One region of the Pseudomonas sp. UF-293 genome, then DNA from elsewhere that is predicted to be linked to it. Evidence: riboswitches for the same ligand, from Rfam matches in the RefSeq annotation. Region 1 holds a riboswitch; the other holds the start of a gene.
What was found. A riboswitch is a leader RNA that binds a small molecule or an ion and turns the genes downstream of it on or off. The one in region 1 is predicted to bind cobalamin.
Positions count from the first base shown of each region.

Region 2: linked by a shared signal. The riboswitch ahead of AC4IHP_RS14275 (ABC transporter substrate-binding protein) and the one ahead of AC4IHP_RS08610 (CbtB domain-containing protein) in region 1 are both predicted to bind cobalamin.

Region 1 is NZ_JBSICA010000005.1:160,831-164,760, forward strand. It holds gene AC4IHP_RS08600 (AzlC family ABC transporter permease) at 1-687, shown strand, start outside; gene AC4IHP_RS08605 (hypothetical protein) at 674-1,000, shown strand; cobalamin riboswitch at 1,034-1,252, shown strand; gene AC4IHP_RS08610 (CbtB domain-containing protein) at 1,376-1,573, shown strand; gene AC4IHP_RS08615 (CbtA family protein) at 1,585-2,286, shown strand; gene AC4IHP_RS08620 (cobalamin biosynthesis protein) at 2,283-2,696, shown strand; gene cobM (precorrin-4 C(11)-methyltransferase) at 2,775-3,521, shown strand; gene nfuA (Fe-S biogenesis protein NfuA) at 3,664-3,930, opposite strand, start outside.
Region 2 is NZ_JBSICA010000011.1:40,766-44,695, reverse strand. It holds gene AC4IHP_RS14285 (ABC transporter ATP-binding protein) at 1-163, opposite strand, end outside; gene AC4IHP_RS14280 (FecCD family ABC transporter permease) at 160-1,176, opposite strand; gene AC4IHP_RS14275 (ABC transporter substrate-binding protein) at 1,173-2,186, opposite strand; cobalamin riboswitch at 2,325-2,518, opposite strand; gene phnX (phosphonoacetaldehyde hydrolase) at 2,667-3,494, opposite strand; gene AC4IHP_RS14265 (LysR substrate-binding domain-containing protein) at 3,569-3,930, opposite strand, start outside.

The sequences.
Region 1 (3,930 bases):
TCCAGTCTGGCGAAAGCTGGATCACAGAGCGAGATAGCGACGGGCATCCGCGACGCGCTGCCCTTCGTGTTCTCGCTGTTGCTGACGTTCACACTGATCGGCATGCTCGGGCGCCGTCATGGTCTGGAATTGCCGGCGATGGTGGTGTTCAGCGGCACGGTGATGGCCTCGCCGTTGCAACTGACGCTGCTGGAGACGCCCGCGCACCTGCTCAATGCCTTTGGCGTGCTGGTCTCGGCGCTGAGTATCAACCTGCGTTTTCTGGTATTCACTCTGAGCCTGAAATCCAGCCTCGACGGCCCGGTCAAAGCGTTCATCCCGGCGCTGGCGGTGATGGCCAATGCAGCCTTCACGCTGATGTCGATTCGCAAGGAGCAGCAATCGATCAGCCGTCCGTACGCCAACACTGTGTGTTTTTTGCTGTATGGCGCCGCTCTGCTTGGCACCATGGCCGGCTACTGCTTCGCCAGCCTGGCCGACAATGCCTTGATGGATCACGCCAACGTGGTGATCGCGATCTTTCTCAGCGCTTCGCTGGGCAAGATGGCCCGCGACCGTCAGAGCTTCCACGGCCAATGGATTGCCGGCCTGGCCAGCGTTGCAAGCTTGTTATGGCTCGGCGAAATCAGCCTGCTGCTGGTGCTCGCCGTCACGGTACTGACGAGTTATGCCTATGACCGACCCTAGTACGTTCTGGCTGTACGTGTCGATTTGCGCGCTGGTGTCGGCAATCTGTCGTTTGCTGCCCCTGGCGGTCGACGTCGAACGGCTGTCCGGCGGTGCGCGCACGTTCATTGACCGACTGGGCAAATACACCTCGGTGGCGATGCTGGTGAGTTTGCTGGCGGCAGCGCTCTATCCCTTGGCCAGCCAGCACGCAGAGAACCTGCCGTGGATGGCGCCAGTGGTGCTGGCCTGGCTGCTGAGCCTGACGCCACTCAAGTCCTACTACGCGTTTCTGATCGCTTTGGCGCTCTACGTGCTGCTCGTAATGCGCTAGCGGTCGATTGACGACAATCGCCGCCCATGTTCTCCTGCACACCTTGTTACGGGTGCCCTTCACAGGGTGAAACGGGAAACCGGTGAATCATGTGCTTTACTCAAAGCCATGTCAGTCCGGTGCTGCCCCCGCAACGGTAAGCGAGCGAAGCGTCAAATCCACTGTGCCCCGGCATGGGAAGGTGACGCTTGCAGGTCGGCGACAAGCCAGCCCCTCGCAAGCCCGGAGACCGGCCCGCAACATCCAGCGCGCACCAGCGCCGCTGACCACAAACAAACCCGCGGTGGGCGGGCGCTGTTCGAAATCCCTGCGTGCCCGGCTCGCGGGGTTTTTCATGCGCTCTGTTTACCCGCTGACATTTCAGAGGGAAGCGCTATGTCGATCATCAGCAATACCGTCAGCCACACTGACCACATCTCCAGCAGCACCACCCTGGGCCAGCGCGTAGCTGCCGCCCTCTTCGCCTCGATCCTCGGTGCCAGCCTGGTCTGGTTCGCCGGTTTCTCGCACATCGAAGCGGTGCACAACGCCGCCCACGATACGCGCCACAGTGCCGCGTTCCCGTGCCACTGAGGCCTGCCGACATGATCAAGCGTATCGCGCAAACCGCAGGATTCACCGGCTTGCTGGCCGCCCTGCTCCTGACTTTGCTGCAGAGTTTTTGGGTCTCGCCACTGATTCTTCAGGCCGAAACGTTCGAGAAATCCGAACCGGTCGCGCAAGTCCACGAACATGCTGCTGGCACTGCCGCCCACAGCCACGATGGCGAAGCCTGGGAGCCGGAAGACGGCTGGCAGCGCGTGGTCTCGACCACTGGCGGTAATCTGGTGGTGGCGGTGGGTTTCGCCTTGATGCTCGCCGGCCTGTACACCCTGCGCGCGCCGACCAAGACCTCGCAAGGCCTGCTCTGGGGTCTGGCCGGTTATGCCACGTTCGTTCTCGCACCGACGCTGGGGCTGCCACCTGAATTGCCGGGCACTGCGGCTGCTGATCTGGCTTCTCGGCAGATCTGGTGGATCGGCACTGCCGCTTCGACCGCTGTCGGTCTGGCGTTGATCGCCTTCAGCCGCCACTGGCTGATGAAGCTTCTCGGCGTGGCGATTCTCGCCGTGCCGCATGTGATCGGCGCACCACAACCGCAGGTGCATTCCATGCTCGCGCCAGAGGCACTGGAAACCCAGTTCAAAATCGCTTCGCAGTTGACCAACGTCGCGTTCTGGCTGGCCTTGGGCCTGATCAGTGCGTGGTTGTTCCGCCGCAAAAGCGCAGGCCAATATCAGGCATGACCGATGACCGCGCAGCGCCGACCCTCGTGGTCGGCCTCGGCTGCCAGCGCGGCTGCCCGGCCAGTACGTTGCGCGCGTTACTCGATCAGGCGTTGCAGGCGCATCGCATTGAACTGCGAGCAGTCAGGGCTTTGGCCAGTATCGATCTCAAACGCGACGAACCGGGTCTGCTGGAACTGGCCACACAACTGAACCTGCCACTGCAGTATTTCAACAGTGCCGAGCTGGCGCCCTATCAACAGCGTCTCAGCCATCAATCGCAGATCGCCTTTGAGCGCACCGGCTGCTACGGCGTGGCGGAAAGCGCCGCGCTGGCGCTGGCCGAGCAACTGATTCAGGCACCGGTGAAACTGCTGATACCCCGGCAGAAATATGCGCAGGCCACGCTGGCCTTGGCTGGCGCCGGTTAAAATCCCGATAATCCCCGCCATCGATCATGAGCACACTTCATCTGAGGTGCGGCTGCGCTTCTTACCAAGGATTCAACGATGACCGTCTACTTCATCGGCGCCGGCCCCGGCGACCCCGAACTCATCACTGTCAAAGGCCAGCGCCTGATTCGCAACTGCCCGGTGATTATCTACGCCGGTTCGCTGGTGCCGACGGCGGTTCTGGAAGGTCACCAAGCCGAAATCGTGGTCAACAGCGCTGAGCTGCACCTTGAGCAGATCATCGATTTGATCAGGAGCGCCCATGCCAAAGGCCAGGATGTGGCCCGTGTGCACTCCGGAGATCCAAGTCTGTACGGAGCGATTGGTGAGCAGATTCGCTATTTGCGTGAGCTGGGCATTCCTTTCGAGATCATTCCCGGCGTGACGGCTACAGCGGCATGCGCAGCGCTGCTCGGCGCCGAGTTGACCTTGCCGGACATCTCGCAAAGCGTGATTTTGACCCGTTACGCCGACAAGACCGCGATGCCGGCCGGCGAAGAACTGGCCAGTCTGGCGCAGCACCGCGCGACCATGGCGATCCACTTGGGGGTCAATCATCTGGAGAAGATTCTGTCTGAACTGCTGCCGCACTACGGCGCGGATTGCCCGATTGCCGTTATTCACCGCGCGACATGGCCGGATCAGGATTGGGTGGTTGGTACGTTGGCGGACATTGCCGACAAGGTCGAGGCCAAAGGCTTTCGACGTACGGCGTTGATTCTGGTCGGGCGGGTGCTGGGCAGTGAGGTGTTCAGCGAGTCTTCGCTGTATCGCGCCGGGCATGCACATCTTTATCGCCCTTGAAGGCGCTTTGGCGAGCAGGCTCGCTCACACATCGGATTGCATTTCTTTGTGGGAGCGAGCCTGCTCGCGAATGGGCGGCAAATGTTGCCCATAAAAAAACGGCGCTCACGGGGCGCCGTTTTTCATGTTCGCAGCGAACGCCTTAGTAGTAGGCGTTTTCTTTCTGCGTATGGTCGGTCACGTCGCGAACGCCCTTGAGCTCAGGAATGCGCTCGAGCAAGGTGCGCTCGATGCCTTCCTTCAAGGTTACGTCGGCCTGGCCGCAGCCCTGGCAACCGCCCCCAAACTGCAACACGGCAATGCCGTCCTCGACCACATCGATCAGGCTGACCTGACCGCCGTGGCTGGCCAGCCCCGGGTTGATCTCGGTTTGCAGGTAGTAGTTGATGCGCTCGTTGACCGGGCTGTC
Region 2 (3,930 bases), on a different contig from region 1:
CACGCAGGCCGGCGAGCAGTTTGAGCAAAGTGGATTTCCCCGAACCGTTCGGGCCGACAATGCCCAGCGTCTCGCCGCGCTGAACGTCGAGACTGACACCGTTAAGCAACTCGGCGCCACGCACCTTGAAGCCCACGCTCGCACAACTCAATACCGCGTTCATCGTGCCGATCTCCGGCCCACCAGAATCAGGGCGAACACCGGCGCGCCGACCAGCGCTGTGATCACGCCGACCGGAATCACCTGACCCTTGATCAGGGTCCGCGACAGCACATCGGCGGCAATCAGAAACACCGCGCCGCCCAGTGCACTGGCGGGCAGCAGACGCGCATGCCCCGTGCCGAGCAACAACCGCGCGGCGTGGGGAATCACCAGGCCAACAAAGCCGATCGAGCCGACGATCGACACCATCACCGCCGTCACCAGCGCGGCGCAGCCGATCAACAGAATTTGCACACGTCGCACTGGAATGCCGAGGGATGCCGCCGAATCCACGCCAAAGGTAAACGCATCCAGCGCCCGCCGGTGCCACAGGCAAACGACCAACCCGAGCAAGGCCACTGGGACCGCCAGCCACACCGACGGCCAGCGCACGCCGCCGAGATTGCCGAGCAGCCAGAACATGATCCCGCGCGCCTGTTCCGAACTGGCCGAGCGGGTGATCAGAAACGCGGTGAGGGCATTGAACAATTGCGAGCCGGCGATCCCGGCGAGAATGATCTGTCCGGTGCCGCTGGCCGTGCCGCTGACCCGCGCCAACAGGATCACCAGCACGAACGCCGTCACCGCACCGGCAAAGGCACCCACCGACAATGAAATCGCCCCTGCGCCGACGCCAAGCAGCGCGACCATCACCGCGCCGGTCGAGGCGCCAGCGGAAATTCCCAGCAGATACGGATCGGCCAACGGATTGCGCAGCAGCGACTGCAAAATCACCCCGCATGTCGCCAGACCGGCGCCGCAGGCCGCCGCGACCAAAGCGCGAGTCAGGCGATAGTTCCAGACAATGCCTTCGTCGATCGGGTCGAGCACATAACCGGCACCCCACAGCTTGTTGGCCAGCACCTGCAACACCACGCTCGGCTCGATTGAAGTCTCACCAATGGCCACGCCGCCGATCAGCGCGACCGATAGCGTCAACAGAACCAGCAGCAAACGGATCAGGCGTCTGCTCATTGCGACAGGTCGTAGCCGTTGATGGCCGTGGCCAGTTGTGCGAGGCCGTCGAAGGTGCGCAGGCTGGCCTGCATGGCCATGGCGTCAAGAATGATGATGCGGTTGTGCTTGACCGCGTCCATGTTGCGCGTCACTGGATCACTGCGCAGAAAGGCGAGTTTCTTCTGATAATCGTCAGCCGGGAAACGCCGACGATCCATGCGCGCGATGACCAGAAACGTCGGGTTGGCCTTGGCGATGGTTTCCCAGCCGACGGTCGGCCATTCTTCATCCGACTCGACGACGTTGCGCACGCCGAGGGTGCTGAGCATGAAATCGGGAACGCCTTTGTGTCCAGCCACGAACGGCTCGATGTCCATCTCGGCGCTGGAGAACCACACCAGTGCACTGACGTCTTTGCGCTGCGGTTTTGTCGCCGTGGCGATCGACTGTGCGAGGCTGGCTTTGAGCTGCTCATTGAGCTGCTCGCCACGCGTCTGCACGTCGAAAATCGCCGCCAGTTGGCTCACGGCTTTATAGATGCTGTCGATGCGGAACGGCGCCAGCCGCGTGCCGTCCGAGCCGACGAGGTTGTCCTTGGCTTCGCAATCAGAGGGCAGCAGATAGGTGGGAATCTTCAGTTCATGGAACTGCTCACGGGTGCCGACCGCGCCTTGCGGGCCGACCATCCATTCCAGCTCGACGGCGACCAGTTCCGGGCGTTTGCCGATCACCGCTTCGAAACTTGGCTCGTTGTCGGCGAGACGCTCGACCCTGTCGTTCTGCGTTTTGTATGCGCCCAGCACATCGTTGAACCACAGCGAAGTACCGACGACTTTGTCGCCCAGGCCCAAGGCATAAAGCATTTCCGTACCGGCCTGGCCGATGGTCACCGTGCGCGCAGGAGCGTGCTGAAAGGTCAGGCTGCTGCCGCAGTTTTCGACGGTCAGCGGATACGTAGTCGGCGCCGCTTGCGCCAGGGCGCAAAGACTCAAAGCGGTGAGCAGGGTGGCAACGCGGGGCAGCAGCATGGGGCAGTCTCCAGGGGAACCGTACGTGAGCGGGCGGGTACGGTTGGAAACACACCTCGGGCGCGGTCGTGGAAACTGCGCAAGGCCGGCATTGAAAAACGCGCACGGCACGATGTCCTTCCCGGACACCCCGCCGGTTAGTCAGTCACTGTGCCGGCAGGTCTCCTGACTGATGCGTCATCGCCACGCTCCGGCCTTCCCGGGATTCACCCAGTGGCAGTCAAGGAGCAGGCTCGGCACCTACAGTTGCGGGGGCAGTTCCGATTGATGCTGTGCAAGCATTTCGGATTCCCTATTAATTCCGTGTGGAAACCGGCGGCGGCATGGTAGTCGATCGAGCCGCTGAAGGGGAGACCAATCTATCGCGACGAGCATTAGCAGCAGGCGTCTGCTGTCACGCCAACCTTGCTTCCGGCAGTTCAAGGGAGTGATGGGATCGTTCCCACGCTGAGCGCGGGAACGATCACGGTCAGGGCCGACTCAGCTGGCTTGCGGAGTTTCACCCCGGGCCAGACGCGCATTGATGTCGTCGATCACCTGAGGCAGTTCAGCGATGGTATCGATCAGGTAATGCGGGCGCGAAGGGGCGAACATCTTGCCGATCCGCGCGCGTTCTACCGCCAGTCGATCCGACGCCAACGCCTTGTATTGCTCATAGGTCAGGCCCAGTGCGTTGCCGGAACAGGTCAATGCCACCGTCCACATGCCGGCGGCGCGCCCTTCGAGAATTCCCGGCCAGGTGTCGTCGACCTTGACGCAGGCGGCCACGTCATTGATGCCCAGGGCAATCACGTTGGCCAACGCCTGCGCCGGATATGGACGGCCATTGGGCACTTCATCGGTGGCGACGACATGGTCGGCGACGTAGCCATTTTCCTCTGCCAGTCCGACGACCTTGGCCATCACCACCGCCGGATAGCCCGAGCACGAACCGATTTTCAAACCCTTGTCGCGCAACGCCGCAATGGCCTCGAGTGCACCCGGAATCAACGCCGAATGCAGGGCGATTTTTTCGATCTGCAACGGCATGAAGCGTTCGTAGATCGCCGTCACATCGTCGTCACTCGGCAAGCGGTCAAACGCCGCGCGGTAACGTTCGGCAATCTGCGGCAGGTTGCACAGGGTGCGGATGTGATCCCACTTGCCCATGCCCATTGGCCCGCGCGCTTCCTCCAGCGACACGGCGACGCCGAACTCGGCAAAGGCTTCGACGAAAATCTGCGTCGGAGCAAACGAGCCGAAATCGACAACGGTGCCGGCCCAGTCGAGGATCGCGGCTTGCAGATGAGTCGGTTGTTGGTACTGCATGGTCAATCTCCGTTTTCAGGTAAGCGTGGGCCGTCCCTCGACAATGAGGTAGGCGGTTCAAGGGGCAGGGCTGATCAGGTCAGCGGTGGATTCGCATCAAACAGTTCGGCAATCACTGGCCGATTCCTGCGGATGCCGAGGCAGCACAGGTGGTATTCGATGAAGAACGGGTGATCGACAAAGGTGATCGGCCTGGTGCCCGGGGTCTCGGCGTATTCCACGGCCGAGACAAAACCGATACCGATGCCTTTGACGATCGCGTGGACGATGGCTTCGCGGCTGTTGAGTTGCATGACGCAATTGAGCTCGATATCGAGCCGTTTGCAGCTTTCTTCCACCAGTTGCCGGGTACGCGCACTGGATTCGCGCATCACCCAGTTTTCGCCGCTGATTTCACTGACGTGAACCTGCGTCTTACCGGCCCAGGGATGGTCGT